One region of the Streptomyces sp. NPDC008317 genome, then DNA from elsewhere that is predicted to be linked to it. Evidence: riboswitches for the same ligand, from Rfam matches in the RefSeq annotation. Region 1 holds a riboswitch; each other region holds the start of a gene.

Region 1 (5,115 bases):
ACGACCTCGTCCGCACCCGCGACACCCTCGACGCCCTGATGGTCACGGCGCGGACCCACCGTGACCAGGTCCTCGCGGGGACGGCCACCCCCATGGAGGCGGCCAGGTCCTGCGTGGGGCACGCAGCAGGCTGACGGCCTCCGCGGGGGTCGCGACGACGGGGACGGACTCCGGCGGGGGCGGGCGGCGGACGATCAGGACGGGGATGCCCGCCTCACGGGCCGCCGTGAGTTTGGGGGCGGTCGCGGAGCCGCCGCTGTCCTTGGTGACCAGGACGTCGATCCGGTGCTGGCGCAGCAGCGCCCGTTCGGACTCCACTGTGAACGGGCCGCGGGCCAGCAGGACATGGACGTGCGGGGGAAGCGGCGGGTCCGGTGGGTCGACCGAGCGTGCCAGCAGGAACGAGGCGGGCGCCGCGGCGAAGGCCGCGAGGTCGCCGCGCCCCGTGGTCAGGAAGGGGCGGCTCCCGAGGCCCGGCAGCAGGGCCGCCGCGTCCGCGACGGAGTCGGCCCAGTGCCAGCGGTCGCCGGGACCGGCCGCCCAGCCCGGCCGGCGCAGCACGAGCAGCGGCAGGCGTACGGCGCGGGCCGCCTCGGCCGCGTGGGCGCTGATGACGGCGGCGAAGGGATGCGTGGCGTCGACCACCGCGTCCACCCGTTCCTCGCGCAGCCAGCGGGCCAGCCCGTCCGCGCCCCCGAAGCCGCCGATCCTGACCCGGCCGTCCGGCAGCAGGGGCTCCGCGACCCGCCCGGCCAGCGAACTCGTCGTCACCAACCCCGGATCGGCCGCGAGCAGCTCCGCGAGCCGCCGGGCCTCCCCCGTACCGCCGAGGATCAGCACATGCCTCGACTCCGCGCCGGGCGAGGTCACTTGGGGACGCCGCGCCGCAGCAGATAGGTGTCCATGATCCAGCCCTTGCGCGCCCTGGCCCGCGCCCGTACGTCGCTGATCCGTTGCGCGAGGGCGTCGTCCAGCGGTCCGGACAGCAGGATCTCGTCGGGCGTGCCGAGATACGCGCCCCAGTAGATCTCCAGCCCCTGGCCGGTGAAACGTCCGAAGGTCTGGTGGGCGTCCAGCATCACCACCACGTCGTCCACCCCGTCCGGCAGCCCGCCGTCGGCGAGCCTGCGCCCGGTGGTGATCTGCACCGGCCGCCCGACCTGGTTGAGGCCCGTGCGGTGCTTGGCGGCCAGCGACGAGACGCTGCTGACGCCGGGCACGACCGTCCACTCGAACGCGGCCCTCCCCCGGCCGTGCACCTCTTCGAGGATGCCCAACGTGCTGTCGTACAGGGCCGGATCGCCCCAGACGAGGAACGCCCCGCAGCCGTCGTCCGGCAGTTCCCCGGCGATCAGCCGCTCGTAGATGTCGGCGCGGCGCCGTCGCCAGTCGTCAACCGCGTTCGCGTAGCCGGGAGTTGTCCGTTCCCGGTCGCGCTCCGGGTCGCGCGCGACGACCACGCGGTGCGGCCGTACGGCGTGCCGCCGCAGGATCTCCTCGCGCAGCGCGACCAGATCGGCCTTCTCCTCGCCCTTGTCGAGCAGGAAGAACACCTCGGTGCGGCCGATCGCCCGCACGGCCTGGAGGGTGAGCTGGTCCGGGTCGCCCGCCCCGATACCGATGACGAAGATCTGTTTCACGGTCCGGAGTCTCGCACAGCGGTCAGGGGCGTATGTCACAACGTCGCAGGCCCGATTGACGTGCCTGTTCGACAGCCCCTACGCTCAATTACGTGATGGCGTGAGGAAGCTGGTGAAAATCCAGCACGGTCGCGCCACTGTGTAGCCGGTCATCGAGGAGGTGGCCGGTGAGTCAGATACTCCGCCGTCACAACGCCCCATTCGATCGAGGGACGCCGAATCCCTGAAGGAGGCCCACCCGTGAGCTCTGTGTCCGCTCCCACCACCACCGCCACACCGGTTGTCCTGCCGGTCTCGAAGGCCGTGATGTGGCTGGTAGGCACCGCGATCCTGGCTTTCGCCGTCTACTACTTCATCGGTGTCGACCAGGGCGCGGTCAGCGTCTTCGGCAAGGACACCCACATCCACGAGTTCGTCCACGACGCCCGGCACTTCCTCGGTTTCCCCTGCCACTGAGTTCGCGCCGACGGAGCCGACAGAACAGACGGACAATTCGACATGGAAAAGAAACTCATCCTGCGCGGCATAGTCGTCGGCGCCGTCGCAGGGCTGCTCGCATTCCTCTTCGCGCGGATCTTCGCGGAGCCGGACATCAGTAAAGCGATCGACTACGAGAGCGGCAGGGACGACGCGCAGGCCGCGCTCGACAAAGCCGCCGGGCTGCCGATGGAGCACGCGGGGCACGAGCTGTTCAGCCGCACCGTCCAGGCGGACGTGGGCATCGGCGTCGGCATGATCTTCTTCGGCATGGCCATGGGCGCGCTCTTCGCGGTCGCCTACGCGGTCTGCCTGGGACGCGTCGGCAATCTGCGGGCGCGCAATCTCGCGCTGCTGGTCGCGGGCGGCGGATTCCTCGGCATCTACCTGGTGCCGTTCCTCAAGTACCCGGCGAATCCGCCCGCCATCGGGCACGAGGACACCATCAAGGACCGCACCGGGCTCTATCTGGTGATGGTCGTGTGTTCGCTGGCCTTTCTGGTCGGCGCGGCACTGCTCGGCAGAAGGCTCCAGGCCCGGTTCGGGAACTGGAACGCGACCCTGCTCGCCGGTGCCGCCTTCGTCGTCGCGATCGGCGTGGTGATGGCGCTGCTGCCGCAACTGGGCCACCTGGCGTACAACAAGGAGAATTTCGGCAACCACGCGACGGAGACGCCGCTGCCGCTCACCGACGACAAGGGCCGGATCGTCTATCCGGGATTCCCCGCCGATGTGCTGTTCTCCTTCCGCTTCTACTCGGTGGCCGCGCAGCTCCTGCTGTGGACGGTGATCGGGCTGGCCTTCGGCCCCCTGGCCGAGCGGGTGCTCGCCTCGCGCACCGCCCCCGCCGCGCAGACCGGCAGGACGGACCCGGTCAGCGCGTGAACCGATGAACGACGACGCGCCGCCGCCGTCCGAGCCGCCCGCCGAGGCGTCCCGGACGGCGGATCTCGCGGCCCTCGGCCCGTTCTTCGCCGCCGAGGGGCACCGCGCCGGTTCCGATACCGGCGCTCCCTGGCGTTCGATGGCCGAGCTGGCCGACGGCGGACCCGCGCTCGGCCACCGGGTGGCGGGCGTCAGGCGGTATCTCGCGGCGGCAGGCGGCCGGGAGGCGGGGGCCGTGGAACCGCGGGTCGCCGCGTCCGTGGCCCACCTCGGCCTGGTCGCCCGGGTGCTGTCGCCGACGCTGGCCCTCGCGGTCCTGCGCGGCGAGGTCGCGCCGGGCCTGCGGCTCGCCGATCTGCGCTGGCAGCCGGTCCTGGGCGGCCCCTTCCCGCTGTCGCTGCCGCACACGCCTCAGGACACCGGCCAGGACACGGCTCCCGGCGCGCCCGCGGGAGGGGAGGCCCTGGCCGCCGCCCTCGCCCGCCATCTGCTCGACGGGCCGGTGCGCGAACTGGCCGACGCCTTCGCGCCCTTCAAGGTGTCCCCGCACATCCTGTGGGGCAACAGCGCCTCCGCGCTGAACGGCGCCGCCGGGATGCTCGCCGCGGCGCGCCCCGCCGACGCCGGGCGCGTACGGTCGCTGGCCGCCCTGCTGCTGGACCGGCCGCCGCTGCGCGGTACGAGCACGGGGGCGCGTACGGGCGCACCGGGCGCGCCTTTCCGCCGGCGCAGTTGCTGCCTGATCTACCGGGCCGCGCCGGGGGGCGCGGGCGGCCTCTGCGGCGACTGCGTCCTCGCGCCGGTGGTACCGGCACCCCGCTGAGCTTGGGGCAGGCCAGGGTGGGCATCCTTATTGCCAGTACCTTGCAACAAGGACAGAGGTGCGTCTAGCTTGGCTTCGCCCGCTTCGACAAAGGACTGATGAAATGACCACCGCCACGTCTCCGGACGCACCGGCACCACCAGGGTCCCGCTGGCGCCGCATCGCCGGCTCGATGACCCGCGCCGAGTGGACGAGGGTCGGCGGCATGTTCGCCTTCATCCTCGCCCTGCACGTCATCGGCTGGTTCACGCTGGTGGCGATCGTGGCCCCCGAGCACTACAGCCTCGGCACCAAGTCCTTCGGCATCGGCATCGGCGTCACCGCGTACACCCTCGGCATGCGGCACGCGTTCGACGCCGACCACATCGCGGCGATCGACAACACCACCCGCAAGCTGATGGGCGAGGGCAAGCGGCCCCTGTCGGTGGGCTTCTGGTTCTCGCTGGGCCACTCCAGCATCGTCTTCGGCCTGGCCTTCCTGCTCTCGCTCGGCATCAAGGCGCTCGCCAATCCCGTCGAGGACGACAACTCCCAGCTCCACAACGTCACCGGCTGGATCGGCACCACCGTCTCCGGCACCTTCCTGTACGTCATCGCCTTCATCAACCTGGTGATCCTGGCCGGGATCTGGAAGGTCTTCCGGCAGATGCGCGAGGGCCACTTCGACGAGGCGGCGCTGGAGGAGCAGCTCAACAACCGCGGTTTCATGAACCGGTTGCTGGGCCGGGTCATGAAGTCGATCACCAAGCCGTGGCAGATGTACCCGCTGGGCCTGCTCTTCGGCCTCGGCTTCGACACCGCCACCGAGATCGCGCTGCTGGTGCTCGCGGGCTCCGGCGCGGCGTCCGGGCTGCCCTGGTACGCGATCCTCTGCCTGCCGGTGCTCTTCGCCGCGGGCATGTCGCTGCTGGACACCATCGACGGCTCGTTCATGAACTTCGCCTACGAGTGGGCGTTCTCCAAGCCGGTCCGCAAGGTCTACTACAACCTGACCATCACCGGCCTGTCCGTCGCCGTCGCCCTCATCATCGGCACCGTCGAACTCCTCGGCCTGGTCGCGGACAAGGCGGGGTTCCACGGCGCCTTCTGGGACTGGGTCGGCGGGATCGACCTCAACATCGTCGGCTACGTCATCGTGGGCCTGTTCTTCGCCACCTGGGCCGTCGCCTTCGCCGTCTGGCGGTTCGGCAACATCGAGGAGAAGTGGTCGGCGGGCCTGCGCACCGCCGACCAGCAGGCCGACTGACCGACGGCCCGCCCACGGCCCACGACGCGTCCGGGGCGGGCCCT
Region 2 (5,115 bases), on a different contig from region 1:
GCGCGGACGACCCCTTCCACCGGTCCTGGTGGGGCGCCCCGCCCTCTTCCTGACGGCTCCCGCGCTCCCCCGGCCCGCGCGCCGCGCCCTCACCGCCGGGCGGTGCGCGGGCTCCGGCGGCGCAGGTACTCGAGGAGCAGGACGTTGGCGAGGGCCGCGGCGATCAGGAGGACGACATTGAGCGTCGCACTGCCCGCGCTGAGCCAGGCGGCGTCGTCGCCGTCGGCGTTCGTGGTGGACGCCCACAGCCCGCCCACCCCCTTGAGCAGCGCGTAGCCGCCGTAGACGAGGACCAGTGCCGCGATCCCGAAGGGCAGGGTCACGGCCACGGCCAGCAGGTAAGGAAGGCTCGTCCCGGTGACGGCGCCGAGCACCGCCAGGACGGCCACGACCGCCATGTACAGGCCCTGGACGGTCCGCCATCCCCATGTCGCGCCGCGCATCGCCGTACTCCCCCCGCTGACGAACCACCACCGCACATGACTGTAGGCCCGGCGTGCGCGCGGGGAGCCGGGAGGGCCTCGCCATACGGGCCGGAGGGGCCATACGGGCCGTACGCGTCGCATACGCCGCACGCGCCGTACGCACACCGCGTCGAGCCGGGACAGGCGGCGGCGCGCCCGGCCGGGAGAGACGGCGAAGGCTCCGCGCGTCCCTCCCTGCCGTCGCGACCGCGTCACGCGGCCGTCGGCCGGAGCCTCACAGCTCGGCGCGCACCGTACGGGCCGCCGCCACCAGATTCTCCAGCGACGCCTTCGTCTCGGGCCAGCCGCGGGTCTTCAGGCCGCAGTCGGGGTTGACCCACAGCCGCTCGGCGGGGATGGCGAGCAGGCCCTCGCGCAGCAGCGAGGCCGCCTCCGCCGCGTCGGGCACCCGCGGCGAGTGGATGTCGTACACGCCGGGTCCCGCCTCGCGCGGGTAGCCGTGCGCGGCCAGTTCGGTGGCGACCTGCATGTGGGAGCGGGCGGCCTCCAGGCTGATGACGTCGGCGTCGAGGTCGTCGATGGCCTGGACGATGTCGCCGAACTCGGCGTAGCACATGTGGGTGTGGATCTGGGTGCCGGGAGCGACGGCGCCGGTGGTGAGCCGGAACGCCTCGGTGGCCCAGTCCAGGTACGCGGGCCGGTCGGCGGCGCGCAGCGGCAGGGTCTCGCGCAGCGCGGGCTCGTCGACCTGGATCACGCAGGTGCCCGCGGCCTCGAGGTCGGTGACCTCGTCGCGCAGGGCGAGCGCGACCTGCCGCGCGGTGTCGCCGAGCGGTTGGTCGTCGCGGACGAAGGACCAGGCCAGCATGGTGACGGGACCGGTGAGCATGCCCTTGACCGGGCGGTCGGTGAGCGACTGGGCGTACGACGTCCAGCGCACCGTCATCGGCTCCGGCCGGGAGATGTCCCCGGCCAGGACCGGCGGGCGCACGTACCGGGTGCCGTAGGACTGCACCCAGCCGTGCCGGGTGGCGAGGTAGCCGGTGAGCTGCTCGGCGAAGTACTGCACCATGTCGTTGCGTTCGGGTTCGCCGTGCACGAGCACGTCGAGGCCGGTCCTCTCCTGGAAGGAGACGACCTCGCCGATCTCGGCCCTGATCCGCTCCTCGTACCCCGCGGTGTCGATCCGGCCGGCCCGCAGGTCGGCGCGGGCGGCGCGCAGGTCGTCGGTCTGCGGGAACGAGCCGATGGTGGTGGTCGGCAGCAGCGGCAGGCCGAGCCGGGCGCGCTGGGCGGCGGCGCGCTCGGTGTACGGCTGGGAGCGGCGCCCGTCGGCGTCGGTGACGGCCGCGCTCCTGGCGCGTACGGCCGGGTCGCGGGTGATCGGGGAGGCGGCGCGGGAGGCGAGGGCGGCGCGGTTGGCGGCGATCTCGGCGGCGATGGTGTCGGTGCCCTCGGCCAGGCCCTTGGCGAGCGTCACGATCTCGGTGGTCTTCTGCGCGGCGAAGGCGAGCCAGCCCAGAATCCGGGGGTCGATGTCGCGTTCGGGCGCGGTGTCGAGCGGGACGTGCAGCAGCGAGCAGGACGCGGCCACGTCGACGCGGTCGGCGAAGCCGAGGAGGGTGGCGAGGGTGGCCAGCGACTTCTCGTAGTCGTTGATCCAGATGTTGCGGCCGTTGACGACGCCCGCGACGAGCCGCTTGCCCGGCAGTCCGCCGACGGCGGCGAGGCCGTCCAGATTCGCGGCGGCGGCGTCGGTGAAGTCCAGCGCCAGGCCCTCGACCGGGGCCTTGGCCAGGACGGGCAGCGCCTCGCCGAGCCGGTCGAAGTACGAGGCGACCAGCAGTTTCGGCCGGTCGGTGAGGCCGCCGAGGTCGCGGTAGGCGCGGGCGACGGCGTTCAGTTCGGCCGGGGAGCGGTCCTGGACGAGCGCGGGCTCGTCGAGCTGCGCCCAGGTGGCGCCCGCGGCGCGCAGGTCGGCGAGGACTTCGGCGTAGACGGGCAGCAGCCGGTCGAGCAGCGTCAGCGGCTCGAAGTCGGCGGCGACGCCGGGGGCGGGCTTGGCGAGCAGCAGATACGTGACCGGGCCGACCAGGACGGGCCGGGCGGTGTGGCCGAGTGCGGCGGCTTCCTTGAACTCGGCGACCTGCTTGGCGGAGTCGGCGGTGAAGACGGTGTCGGGGCCCAGTTCGGGGACCAGGTAGTGGTAGTTCGTGTCGAACCACTTGGTCATCTCCAGCGGCGCCACGTCCTGCGTGCCGCGGGCCATCGCGAAGTAGCCGTCGAGCGCGTCCGCGGTGACGGCCGACCGGTGCCTCGGGGGGACGGCGCCGACCATGACACTGGTGTCCAGCATGTGGTCGTAGTACGAGAAGTCGCCGGTCGGCACCTCGTGGACGCCCGCCTCGGCCAGCTTCCGCCAGTTCGAGCGGCGCAGGTCCGCCGCGGTCTGCCGGAGGGCGTCGGCGGTGACGCGGCCCTTCCAGTAGCCCTCGACGGCCTTCTTCAGTTCACGGTTCTCACCCTGGCGGGGGTAGCCGTACACGGTGGCCCGTGCTGCCGCGGCTGCGGACTTCGCTGTCACGGAAATCTCCTTCGCGAGATGACTCCTGGCCTCCCGGCGACGGGACGCGAGCGCGAAAGGGAGGTGACAGACCCGACGGACCCACAGTGCCCCGCAATGGCACCGGTCCGTCCGATATGCACGCCGACCCGCCCACGAGGTCACCGGGATATCCGTACGCGAACGGTCGCGTACGGGCGACGGGCAGGTCTTCGGACTCGCGGGCACGTCCGCCTGAGGCGGACACCTACTGACCGTCGCTTCCCAGGTCCGGTACGTCGGACCCAGTGCGTATGACGGCGGTCGTTCCCACTCACCGCTGCGGGGCAGTCCCGGATTCGCACCGGGTTCCCTCTTGCGACGCGACCGCCTGGCTGACGGACGCGAACCTGTCGCACCGGCCAGGCTAGAGCGCGGACCACGCTCCGGTCACGTCGGACCACATTCCGGACGGCGGCCCCGGCCCTGAACCGGTCCTGGCCCTGCCATGACGCGGCCCTGGCCCGGTCCTGACCCAGCCCTGACCCGGTCCTGGCCCGGTGCGCGCTCTAGCCGGAGGTGGCGCCCGCGCCCGCCGCGACCGCGCCCGTCGCCACCAGCGCGATGATGACCACGCCGAGCAGCACCCGGTAGATCACGAACGGCGTGAAGCTGCGGTGGGAGATGTACTTCAGGAACCAGGCGATGGCCGCGTAGCCGACCGCGAAGGCGATGACCGTCGCCAGCATCGTCGGGCCCCAGGCGGGCGCCGGGCCGCTGCCGAGCTTGAACAGCTCCAGGCCGCCGGAGGCCAGCACGGCGGGGATGGCCAGCAGGAACGAGTAGCGCGCGGCGGCCTCGCGGCTGTAGCCGAGGAACAGTCCGGCGCTGATGGTGCCGCCGGAGCGGGAGACGCCGGGGATCAGGGCGAGCGACTGCGCCAGGCCGTACCAGAGGGAGTGCCGGAAGGTCAGCTCGGTGATCGGCTTGGGGCGGCGCACGGCGCGGGTGCGGTCGGCGACCGCCAGGACGAGTCCGAACAGGATCAGGACGGTGCCGGTGATCCGCAGGTCGCGCAGGCCGTTCTCGATGGTGTGCTGGAATGCCGCGCCCAGGACGGCGATCGGGACCGTACCGACGATCACGAACCAGCCCATCCGCGCGTCGTGGTCCTTGCGGCGCTCGGGGTGGAACAGCGACGCGGTCCACGCCTTGACGATGGTGGCGATGTCGCGCCGGAAGTAGATCAGCACGGCGGTCTCCGTGCCCAGTTGGGTGACCGCGGTGAAGGCCGCTCCGGGGTCGTCCCATCCGGCGAGGACGGAGACCACGCGTATGTGCGCGCTCGACGACACCGGCAGGAATTCGGTCAGACCCTGCACAAGGCCCAGGACAGCGGCGGTGAACCAGGACACGGCGGGGTGCTCCGGGGAGAGTTCGAGGGGAGGGTGGGTGAAGCGGGCGACGGCGTGCGGAGTCCGGGCCGGGGACGCCCGAAGGGAATGCGGGCGGCCCCGGCCCGGCCGAGGACGTCAGCGGCCGACGCGGCGGCCGGCGTCAGAGGTGGTGACGCCGGCACCCACGTCAGATGTTGACGCCGAAGTCGGTGGCGATGCCCGCCAGGCCCGAGGCGTACCCCTGGCCGATGGCGCGGAACTTCCACTCCGCGCCGTTGCGGTACAGCTCTCCGAAGACCATAGCCGTCTCGGTCGAGGCGTCCTCGGTCAGGTCGTACCTGGCCAGCTCCCGCCCGTCGGCCTGGTTCACGATCCGGATGAACGCGTTGCGCACCTGGCCGAAGCTCTGGCCGCGCTTCTCGGCGTCGTAGATCGACACGGGGAAGACGACCTTGTCGACCTGCGGGGGCACGGTGGCGAGGCTGACCTTGATCTGCTCGTCGTCGCCGTCGCCGCCACCGGTCAGATTGTCGCCGCTGTGCACCACGGAGCCGTCAGGGCTGCCGAGGTTGTTGAAGAACACGAAGTGCTGGTCGCTGAGGACCTTCCCGCCCACGTCGCACAGCAGCGCGGACGCGTCCAGGTCGTAGTCGGCGCCCGTGGTGGTCCGTACGTCCCACCCCAGGCCGACGGTGACCGCGGTGAGTCCGGGAGCTTCCTTGCTCAAAGAGACATTGCCGCCCTTGGACAG
Region 3 (5,115 bases), on a different contig from region 1:
CGCCTGGGCCGCGGAGGAGGTCGTACCGGTGTCGCCGGAGGACGCCCCCTCGTACGCGAGGTAACCGCCGTCGGCGGACTGCGTCTTGGTGAGGTACGCCCGCGCCTTGTCCAGCACGTCGCCGGTACCGGGCAGGTGCTTGAGGGCGACGACGGCGTCGGCGGTCGAACCGGGATCGGACGTGCAGCGCTCGCCGGGCGAGAGCATCGAGCCGGAGAATCCGCCGTCGGCGCACTGCATCCCGGTGAGCCGGTCGACGGCGGGCCGCGGCACGGTGGCGCCGCCGCGGGCCAGCGCGAGCAGGGCGCGGGCCTGGGTGCCGGGCGAGAAAGCGCCGTGGAAGTCACCGGCCGCGGTGCAGTTGCCGAGGCTTCCGGCCGCCGCGCAGACGTTGTCCGTCAGGTCCTTGAGCAGGTCGTGGCCGCCGAAGGAGGTGGGGTCACCGCCCAGGATCTCGGTGAGCAGCGCCAGGTTGGCCGCCGCGGCCGGGCTCGGCACGGTGACCGTGGAGTCCGGGAGCAGGTAGTCGTCGGCGTGCGCCGTCAGAAAGGCGTCGATCGCGCGGATCGTGGCGTCGGGGCCGCCGGCCGCCGCGAGTGCGATGGCGGTGTTCGCGGTGGCGCCGAAGTCGGTGCCCCAGCCGTCGAAGACGTGGTCGCCGTCGGTGAGTTGCCTCGTCAGCCAGGTGGCCGCGGCCGCCGTGTCGGCCTGTCCGCCGGGACCGGTCGGGGGCGTGGTCGGCGGGGTGGTCGGCGGCGTGGTGGTGTCGTGGGCGCGGACGGAGTCCGGTGTGAACGAGGGACCGCCGGTGCTGCCGCCGATGTCGGTGGGGCCGAACACCCACGCCTCGACCTCGCCGTCCTGCGGGTGGTCGCCGAGCGCGCCGAGCGGGCTGTACGTCCAGGTGTCCTGTCCCGCGGGCGCGATCCAGAACGACCAGTACGCGTTCGCGGGCGGGGTCAGGACGCACGCCTCGTCGGCGGTCGTCGGGTACTGCGTGCCGCTGTCGAAGCCGTCGTTGCCGATCCGGCAGATGAAGCCGGGGCCGTCGTGCACGGTGCCGGTGGTGGTGAATCCGGCGTTGTGCAGCAGATTCATGCCCGTGGTGGGGTGCGCGTCGCAGCCGCGCAGCACCGGGCCGTTCCAGTGCCCGTAGTCCACCGCGACGATCGCCCCCGAGGTGGGTGTGCAGTCGCCGATCGGGTCCGCGCCCGCCGGGGTCGCCACCGAGACCAGTCCGGCCGTGAGGCTGCCGAAGGTCAGCGCCGCCGCGGTGAGCAGGACGACGATGCGCGGCCGTCTGTGACGGCGGCGCGGGACAAGACGAAGCACGGGTGGCCCCCCGGGTCGGCCGACGGGGAGGGCGGGCCGCGGAGGCGAGGCGGCCTGGCGGTTGACGCGGCCGTCCTGTCGTCCGTGCCGTAGTCCTCGACGGCGATCGTGACTTGCTGCTCAGCGCAGGTGATCCGGCTCGCCCGCCTCTCGGAGGGCCTACGGTTGCGGGTCAGCGCCGGACTTGGACCGGCTTCCCCTGGCTGCTGAATCGGAAATACGTTTCATAGCACCACGTCGGCGTGTGCCCCGTCAACGTGGCGGGCAGTTGCCTTCACCACTCCCCCGCGACCCTTACGTCACGCGCGTGCTGCGCTAGCCTCGGCTGGTCGCCGACTGGGGGAATCCGGTGAGAGTCCGGAGCTGACGCGCAACGGTAGGGGCCGCCTTTCGCGGTGGTCCGAGCCCGATCACCCGCTCGGAGACGCAGCACGTGCGGAAGCCTGACCACGCGTTCGGGCGGCGACCGCCTCGGCGCGGGCCGGTCGTGAGGACAGCCGTGTGCCGGGGCGCGAGGCGCCCCCTTCCAAGGAGAGTCCTCCACCCATGACCGTTCCTGTGACCGTGCCCTCCCGCACCGCCCGGCGCCGGGCACTCGCCGTCGCCGTACCGCTGGCGGCCGGAGCCCTGCTGTTCTCCGCGACCGCGCCCGCGCGGGCGACCTCGACCCCGGCGCAGATCGCCACGTCCAAGGCGAACGGCGTCGCCTATCTGAAGTCGCTTCAGGCCGCCGACGGCTCGTACGCGGGCGGCGGTCTGTCCAACGAGTGGGCGTTCAGCGCCTTCGCCGCCGCGGGCACCGCGGCGGCCGACGTCTCTCCCGGCGGCGACACCACGAAGAACGCCAGGACCGTCTACCGGAATCTGCTGGCCACCGCCGCGTGGCCGTCCGCGTCGCCGGTGGTGACGGACTACGAGCGCGGCGCGCTCAACGCGTACGCGGCGGGCATCGATCCGGCCCGCGTCGGCACCGGCCGCAATCTGATCGCGGACATCGCCTCGTACTGGCAGCCCGCCTCGCCCGGCTACTTCGGGCCGCCCGCCAACTTCAACGGCACCGTCTTCGGGCTGCTGGCGCTGGCCGGGGCGAAGACGCAATCGGGCGGGCAGCGCGTGCCGCAGGCCCTGCTCGACGCGTCGGTGGCGGTCGTGCGCGCCAACGAGCACACCGACGGCGGCTGGAACTTCTCGAAGGCAGCGGGCGATCCGACACAGCTCGGCGCCGCGAGCGACATCGACATGACCGGCGCGACCCTGGCGTCGCTGTGCTCGGCCGGGGTGCCCAACACCGACACGGCCGTCGTCGCGGGCAAGAACTTCCTCAAGGGCAAACTCGTCAACGCCACCGGCGCCTTCACCTCGATGTTCGGCGCGAACACCGACTCCAACGGCTGGGCCGTCTCCGGCCTGAACGCCTGCGGATTCAACGCGCAGGGCACGGACTTCACCACCGCGGCGCGCAAGACGCCGGTCGACTTCCTGCTCGCCCAGCAGTTCAGTCCGGGCGGCGGCTTCCGCTACCTGCCCACCGACACGAGCCCGTCGGCGTACGCCTCGATCGACGCGGTCCGCGCGGTCGCGGGCGGCGGCTTCACCGCCACTCCCCCGGCCCCGGTCACTCCCGGCGCGCCCACCTGGGCCGCCACCACCGACTTCACCAGCGGCTCCACCAGCAAGCTCGCGCTCGTCGTGGACAACGGCGGCGGTTCGCTGAAGGTGTGCTCGGTGCCGGTCGCGGCGACCGGTACGTCCACGACGCTCGGTACGGTCCTGGACGCGGCGGCGTCGTCCGCGACGCCCGGCGGCTGCGTCACCGCCGTCACGCCCGCCACCGGCACGGGCACGGTCACGGCGCTCAACGGCACCGTCAACTCCGGTACGGCGACGTGGAAGTCGAGCCTGGACGGCTCGGCGCCGATCGCCGCCTCGCGCGGCACGACCGTCCACCTCGGTGACACGGTCTACCTGCGGTACGGGAGCTGACCGGCTCCCGCCAGCGGGCGCGCTTCCGCGGCGGTGACCGGTTCCGCCGGTTCGACGCCGTGGAGCGCGTGGGCCAGGACTTCGGCGCCGCGCACGACGCGGGGTCCCGGCCGGTTGAAGTAGGCGGGTCCGTCCAGGACCCACACGCGCCCGTCGCGCACGGCGGGCAGGTCGGCCCATGAGGGGTGGCCGGTCAGCAGGCCGGCCTCCTTCAGGGTGCGCTCGGGCGGGAAGCCGCACGGCAGCAGCACGACCGCTTCCGGCGCGGCTTCCCGCAGCGCGGTCCACTCCATGGGCGCGGTGTGCTCGCCCGGTCGCGCGAGCAGGGGTTCGCCGCCCGCGCAGCGGATCTGTTCCGGGACCCAGTGCCCCGCGGGCCACAGCGGGTCCAGCCATTCGATGGCGGCCACCCGCGGCCGGGGGCGGCCCGCCACCCGCTCCCGTACCGCCGCCAGCCGCTCCTCCAGCTCCGCCGTCCTGCGGGCCGCGGCCTCGGGAACGCCCAGCACGTCACCGACCTGGCGCACGCAGGCGAGTACGTCGGGCAGGGTCTTCGGCTCCAGGCTGATCACGCGCGGTCCTTCGCCGTCCAGCACGCGTACGGAGTCGGTGACCGCGCCGTAGGAGACGGCGCAGACCTGGCAGAGGTCCTGTGTGAGGACCACGTCGGGCGCCAACTCGGCGAGCAGCGCGGCGTCCAGGGTGTAGAGGGACGAGCCCCGGTGCGCGGCGCCGCCGACGGCCCGCGAGATCTCCCGGCTGCTGAGCGCGTCCGGGTCGAATTCCGCGCCGGTCACCACCGGTACGTCGGCGACCACCTCCGGCGGCCAGTCGCACTCATGGGTACGGCCCACGAGGGCGTCGCCGAGGCCGAGTTCGACGACGATGTCGGTCGCGGCGGGGAGCAGGGAGACGATGCGCATACGGGGAACGGTAGCCGGGGGGCGGGCGGGGGCTCGCGCGGCCGAGGGGAAGCGGAGGACAGGGACAAGGCCGGGTGCCACGGGTTGATCGTGGCACCCGGCCTTGGTTCAGGGGGATTCAGCGGGGTTCAGGGTCTGCGGCGAGAGGCGTTCAGCCCCGGGGTCCGTGCCCGGCGGAGCCCACGGTCAGCGGTCCGATCGCCAGGCTCGGCCGCCCGCTGGTGCCGTGCACCGCGCCTGCCGGGACCCGGACCGTCACCTCGCCGTTGCCGCGCGGGGTGACGGTGAACGTCCAGGTCGTGCCCGCCGCGCCGACGCCGTTGGCGGTGAGGCCGGTGACGGTGCCGTTGGACACCCGCAGGTCGGCGGCGGTCAGGCCGGTGACCTGCTGGTCGAGGGTGAGCGTCACCGGGATGGGCTTCCCGCGTGTCGCGCTCACCGCCGTGGTGGCCAGCGAGCCGGTGGGCGTGTCGCCGACCCGGTACGCGCCGCCGCACACGCCCGTCAGCAGCGGGTCAGCGGTCACGGCCCGGCTGCCCGAGGTGCTGAGCACATGGCAGCCGACGCTGACGCGCACCGCGAGCCCGCCGTCGTCCTGCCGGGTCGCGGTCCGCGCACGGCCGTCCACGTACACCGTCGTACCCCGGTATCCGTCGGTGACCGGCACGCTCACCGTGGCGACGGAGTTGCCCGGCACCGACACGCCGAGGTCGGTACGGTCGCCGACGCGGTGGAAGGACGCGCCGACCGTGCCCTTGACGGTCGGTGTCGTCACCGAGCCGTACGTCTGGTCGCCCGGCTGCGGACGCACGGTGAAGGTGTCGTAGCCCGGCGTGGACGGCGCGATGCCGTACATGTCGCGCGGGATGACGTACGA
Region 4 (5,115 bases), on a different contig from region 1:
GTCGCCGCGTTCCCGAACCCCGCGCGGAGCGCGACGGCGTCCATGGTGTGGTCGGTGGCCTCCAGCAACTCCCGTGCCAGCAGCACCCGTTGACCCAGCAGCCAGCGGTACGGGGTGGTGCCGGTCTCCTGCTGGAAGCGGCGGGCGAAGGTGCGCGGCGACATGTGGGCGCGGGCGGCCAGCTCCTCGACGGTCACCTCGCGGTCCAGGTGCCGTTCCATCCAGGACAGCACCCCGGCCACGGTGTCGCTCTGCCCGCGCGGCAGCGGCCGGTCCACGTACTGCGCCTGGCCGCCCTCGCGGTGCGGCGGCACCACCATGCGGCGGGCGATGCCGTTGGCGACGGCGCTGCCCTGCTCCTTGCGCACCAGGTGCAGGCAGGCGTCGATGCCGGAGGCCGTACCGGCCGAGGTGATCACCCCCGCGTCGTCCACGTACAGCACGTCCGACTCGACCTTGATCTGCGGGTACCGGCTCGCGAGGCGTTCCGCGTGCCGCCAGTGCGTGGCGCAGCGCCGGTCGTCGAGCATGCCGGAGGCGGCCAGCACGAAGACGCCCGAGCACACGCTGAGCACCGTCGCGCCGCGCTCCACGGCCCGGTTGAGCGCCGTGAGCACCTGCGGCGGGAAGTCCCGGTCGATGTACGAGTCCCCGGCCGGTACGGCGATCAGGTCCGCCTCGTCCAGCCGGTCCATGTCGCAGGAGGCCGACAGCTCGAACCCGGCGTGCGTGCGCAGCGTCGGGCCCTCGCCGGAGATCACCGCGAAGTCGTACACGGGCAGCCCGTCCTCGCTGCGGTCGAGGCCGAACACCTCGCAGATCACCCCGAGTTCGAAGGGGTGGACACCGTCGAGCAGTACCGCGGCCACGTTCTTCAGCATGCTCCCGAGGATGCCACTTGGCAGGATGTCGCGGTAGTACGGCGGTCCTGCCACTGTTCGCGGGTAAGCGGCGCGAGCACGATTGACCCATGACCGTTCTCCTGGACATCGCAGCCCTCTCCGCCCTCCTCCTCATCCTCTCCTTCGTCCCCGTCCTGGGCCTGCGCGCCGAGGCCAGGATCACCCGCCAGATCCGCGCGGCCGACGCCGCCCGCGAGGCCGAGGCGACACGCCGGGCGCACGCGAGACGCGCCGCGCGCGCGGACCGCGAACCGGACCGCGAACCAGGCCGCGAACCGGCCCTCACAGCGGTCGCGGCCCCGCGGATCTGAGGGCGCCGGAGGGAATAAAATCCCCTCCGGCGCTTGCGCGCCGACCTCGGCGACCCGCCCTCACGACACAACATCTGGGCTTCCACGCGAACCGCGGCACTACATGTATGCTCAACTTCGCTGTCGAGCAGGGGAAGCCGGTGCGAATCCGGCGCTGCCCCGCAACGGTGAGCGGGCGTACGCCCGCACAGCCCGAGGACCTGCCGCCAGCGCGCCCGTAGCGCCCACAAGCGACGGGCGCAGTTGTGTCCGGGCCTCGCGGATTGGGCCGGCGGACGCGTCGCGGCACGCCCATGCCTGAGCAGGGGTGCGCCTCCGCACGCGTACCCGCTCCTCCCGCCTGGCCGTCGCCGCGTTCGAGGGAGAGAGCACCACCGTGACCATCGCGCCCGCAGACCCCGCTTCAGCCGAACTCCGCACCGTCGCCCCCCGGATTCCCTCGGCTCCCCCCTCCGGACCTCTCCCCGGACCTCCCGCCGGTCCCGACGAGGGCCCGGGCGCGGACCTGCTGCGTACGCTGGTGCGGCTCACCGCCGACCTGACCGACACCGACCCCGGCCGGGTCGCCGCCGCCGCGCTGCGCGGCCGTAACGCCGCCTCCGACGCGGCCGAGATGCACAGCCTGGCCACCGAGGCGGCGGCCGGCCTGATCTCCGAGGACCCGGCGTACTCGCGGCTGGCCGCCCGGCTGCTGACCTCGACCATCGCCGAAGAGGCCGCGGGCCAGGGCGCGGTGTCGTTCTCCGCGTCCGTCTCGGTCGGGCACCGCGAGGGCCTGATCGCCGACCGCACGGCCGCCTTCGTGGCCCTGCACAAGCCCCGGCTCGACGCGCTGGTGGACGAGGCGCTGGCAGCCGGCGCGGACGACCGCTTCGGCTACTTCGGCCTGCGCACCCTGCACAGCCGCTACCTGCTGCGGCACCCCATCACCCGTCAGGTGATCGAGACCCCGCAGCACTTCATGCTCCGCGTGGCCTGCGGTCTCGCCGAGGACGACTCGGTGCGCGCCGCCGAGGAAGTCGCCTCGCTCTACCGGCTGATGAGCGCGCTGGACTACCTGCCCAGCTCCCCCACCCTGTTCAACTCCGGCACCCGGCACCCGCAGATGTCCTCCTGCTACCTGCTGGACTCGCCGCTGGACGAGCTGGACTCGATCTACGACCGCTACCACCAGGTGGCGCGGCTGTCGAAGCACGCGGGCGGGATCGGCCTGTCCTACTCCCGGATCCGCTCGCGCGGTTCGCTGATCCGCGGCACCAACGGCCACTCCAACGGCATCGTGCCGTTCCTGAAGACGCTGGACGCGTCGGTGGCCGCGGTCAACCAGGGCGGCCGTCGCAAGGGCGCCGCGGCGGTCTACCTGGAGACCTGGCACTCCGACATCGAGGAGTTCCTCGAACTGCGCGACAACACCGGTGAGGACGCGCGCCGCACCCACAATCTGAACCTGGCGCACTGGATCCCGGACGAGTTCATGCGCCGCGTGGAGACCGACGCCGACTGGTCGCTGTTCTCGCCGTCCGACGTGCCGGAGCTGGTCGACCTGTGGGGCGACGACTTCGACGCCGCGTACCGCAGGGCCGAGGCCAAGGGCCTGGCGCAGCGCACGATCCCGGCGCGCGAGCTGTACGGCCGGATGATGCGGACCCTCGCGCAGACCGGCAACGGCTGGATCACCTTCAAGGACGCCTCGAACCGTACGGCCAACCAGACGGCGGAGCCCGGCCGTACCGTGCACTCCTCGAATCTGTGCACCGAGATCCTTGAGGTCACCGACGACGGCGAGACCGCGGTCTGCAACCTGGGTTCGGTGAACCTGGGCGCCTTCGCCACCCCGGGGGGCGGCGCGGGCGGCGAGATGGACTGGGAGCGGCTCGACGAGACCGTCAGGACCGCGGTGACCTTCCTCGACCGGGTCGTGGACATCAACTTCTACCCGACCGAGCAGGCGGGCCGCTCCAACGCCAAGTGGCGCCCGGTGGGCCTGGGCGTGATGGGTCTTCAGGACGTCTTCTTCAAGCTGCGGCTGCCCTTCGACTCGGCCGCGGCGCGCGAGCTGTCCACCCGGATCGCCGAGCGGATCATGCTCGCCGCGTACGAGGCGTCCTGCGACCTCGCCGAGCGGCAGGGCCCGCTGCCCGCCTGGGACAAGACCCGTACCGCCCGCGGTGTGCTGCACCCCGACCACTACGCGACCGAGCTGAACTGGCCGGAGCGCTGGACGGCGCTGCGCGCCCGGATCGCGGCCACCGGCATGCGCAATTCGCTGCTGCTGGCCATCGCGCCGACCGCGACCATCGCGTCCATCGCCGGTGTCTACGAGTGCATCGAGCCGCAGGTCTCCAACCTCTTCAAGCGCGAGACGCTGTCGGGTGAGTTCCTCCAGGTCAACTCGTACCTGGTCGCCGACCTCAAGCGGCTCGGCGTGTGGGACGCGCAGTCCCGCGAGGCGCTGCGCGAGGCCAACGGCTCGGTGAACGGCTTCAGTTGGATTCCGGCCGAGATCCGTGAGCTGTACCGCACGGCGTGGGAGATCCCGCAGCGCGGCCTGATCGACATGGCGGCGGCGCGTACGCCGTTCCTCGACCAGAGCCAGTCGCTGAACCTGTTCCTGGAGACGCCCACCATCGGCAAGCTCAGCTCGATGTACGCGTACGCCTGGAAGCAGGGCCTGAAGACGACGTACTACCTGCGGTCCCGGCCCGCGACCCGGATCGCCCGCGCGGCCCGCGCCCAGCAGCAGACGGCCGCCACCCCCGTCCCCGTACCGGTGATCGCCGACGCCGACGCGATCGCCTGCTCCCTTGAGAACCCCGAGTCCTGCGAGGCCTGCCAGTAATGACGTCCACCGACAAGAATCTGCTCGACCCGGGCTTCGAGCTGACCCTGCGTCCGATGCGCTACCCGGACTTCTACGAGCGCTACCGCGACGCGATCAAGAACACCTGGACCGTGGAGGAGGTCGACCTCCACTCCGACGTGTCCGACCTCGCCAAGCTCAGCCCCGCCGAGCAGCACATGATCGGCCGCCTGGTCGCGTTCTTCGCGACCGGTGACTCGATCGTCTCCAACAACCTGGTGCTCACGCTCTACAAGCACATCAACTCCCCCGAGGCGCGGCTGTACCTGTCCCGCCAGCTCTTCGAGGAGGCCGTGCACGTCCAGTTCTATCTGACGCTGCTCGACACCTACCTGCCCGATCCCGAGGACCGCGCGGCGGCCTTCGACGCGGTCGAGGAGATCCCCTCGATCCGCGAGAAGGCGCAGTTCTGCTTCCGCTGGATGGACTCGGTCGAGAAGATCGACCGCCTGGAGTCCAAGGCCGACCGCCGCCGCTTCCTGCTCAACCTGATCTGCTTCGCCGCGTGCATCGAGGGCCTGTTCTTCTACGGCGCCTTCGCGTACGTCTACTGGTTCCGCTCGCGCGGCCTGCTGCACGGGCTCGCGACCGGCACCAACTGGGTGTTCCGCGACGAGACCATGCACATGAGCTTCGCCTTCGACGTGGTCGACACCGTCCGCAAGGAGGAGCCGGACCTCTTCGACGAGCAGTTGCGGCAGCAGGTCACCGACATGCTGCGCGAAGCCGTCGAGGCCGAGCTCCAGTTCGGCCGCGACCTGTGCGGCGACGGCCTGCCCGGCATGAACACCGAGTCCATGCGCGCCTACCTGGAGTGCGTCGCCGACCAGCGCCTCGCCCGCCTCGGCTTCCCCCCGGTCTACGGCTCGGAGAACCCCTTCTCCTTCATGGAGTTGCAGGGCGTCCAGGAGCTGACGAACTTCTTCGAGCGCCGCCCGTCCGCCTACCAGGTCGCGGTCGAGGGCAGCTTCGCCCTGGACGAGGACTTCTAGACCCCGGGTTGGAACGGTCAACGGCGAAAGGGGCGGCGGAAGGCGATGAG

The links. A riboswitch is a leader RNA that binds a small molecule or an ion and turns the genes downstream of it on or off. The one in region 1 is predicted to bind cobalamin.
Region 2: linked by a shared signal. The riboswitch ahead of metE (5-methyltetrahydropteroyltriglutamate--homocysteine S-methyltransferase) and the one ahead of ACFY9V_RS18450 (CbtB-domain containing protein) in region 1 are both predicted to bind cobalamin.
Region 3: linked by a shared signal. The riboswitch ahead of ACFY9V_RS25605 (hypothetical protein) and the one ahead of ACFY9V_RS18450 (CbtB-domain containing protein) in region 1 are both predicted to bind cobalamin.
Region 4: linked by a shared signal. The riboswitch ahead of ACFY9V_RS15775 (ribonucleoside-diphosphate reductase subunit alpha) and the one ahead of ACFY9V_RS18450 (CbtB-domain containing protein) in region 1 are both predicted to bind cobalamin.

What each region holds. Positions count from the first base shown of each region.
Region 1 is NZ_JBIBFQ010000005.1:294,650-299,764, forward strand. Features, by position in the region: gene ACFY9V_RS18435 (MerR family transcriptional regulator) at 1-134, shown strand, start outside; gene ACFY9V_RS18440 (cobalt-precorrin-6A reductase) at 43-870, opposite strand; gene cobF (precorrin-6A synthase (deacetylating)) at 867-1,640, opposite strand; cobalamin riboswitch at 1,696-1,844, shown strand; gene ACFY9V_RS18450 (CbtB-domain containing protein) at 1,947-2,096, shown strand; gene ACFY9V_RS18455 (CbtA family protein) at 2,139-3,002, shown strand; gene ACFY9V_RS18460 ((2Fe-2S)-binding protein) at 3,007-3,825, shown strand; gene ACFY9V_RS18465 (HoxN/HupN/NixA family nickel/cobalt transporter) at 3,929-5,071, shown strand; gene ACFY9V_RS18470 (putative protein N(5)-glutamine methyltransferase) at 5,114-5,115, opposite strand, start outside.
Region 2 is NZ_JBIBFQ010000003.1:634,330-639,444, forward strand. Features, by position in the region: gene ACFY9V_RS12415 (Gfo/Idh/MocA family oxidoreductase) at 1-53, shown strand, start outside; gene ACFY9V_RS12420 (hypothetical protein) at 90-443, opposite strand; gene metE (5-methyltetrahydropteroyltriglutamate--homocysteine S-methyltransferase) at 700-3,009, opposite strand; cobalamin riboswitch at 3,174-3,396, opposite strand; gene ACFY9V_RS12430 (undecaprenyl-diphosphate phosphatase) at 3,537-4,382, opposite strand; gene ACFY9V_RS12435 (TerD family protein) at 4,552-5,115, opposite strand, start outside.
Region 3 is NZ_JBIBFQ010000008.1:209,401-214,515, reverse strand. Features, by position in the region: gene ACFY9V_RS25610 (prenyltransferase/squalene oxidase repeat-containing protein) at 1-1,332, opposite strand, end outside; cobalamin riboswitch at 1,439-1,572, opposite strand; cobalamin riboswitch at 1,623-1,769, shown strand; gene ACFY9V_RS25605 (hypothetical protein) at 1,879-3,315, shown strand; gene ACFY9V_RS25600 (ABC transporter substrate-binding protein) at 3,294-4,238, opposite strand; gene ACFY9V_RS25595 (family 78 glycoside hydrolase catalytic domain) at 4,390-5,115, opposite strand, start outside.
Region 4 is NZ_JBIBFQ010000004.1:560,068-565,182, forward strand. Features, by position in the region: gene ACFY9V_RS15765 (helix-turn-helix domain-containing protein) at 1-881, opposite strand, end outside; gene ACFY9V_RS15770 (hypothetical protein) at 971-1,213, shown strand; cobalamin riboswitch at 1,291-1,436, shown strand; gene ACFY9V_RS15775 (ribonucleoside-diphosphate reductase subunit alpha) at 1,647-4,052, shown strand; gene ACFY9V_RS15780 (ribonucleotide-diphosphate reductase subunit beta) at 4,052-5,065, shown strand.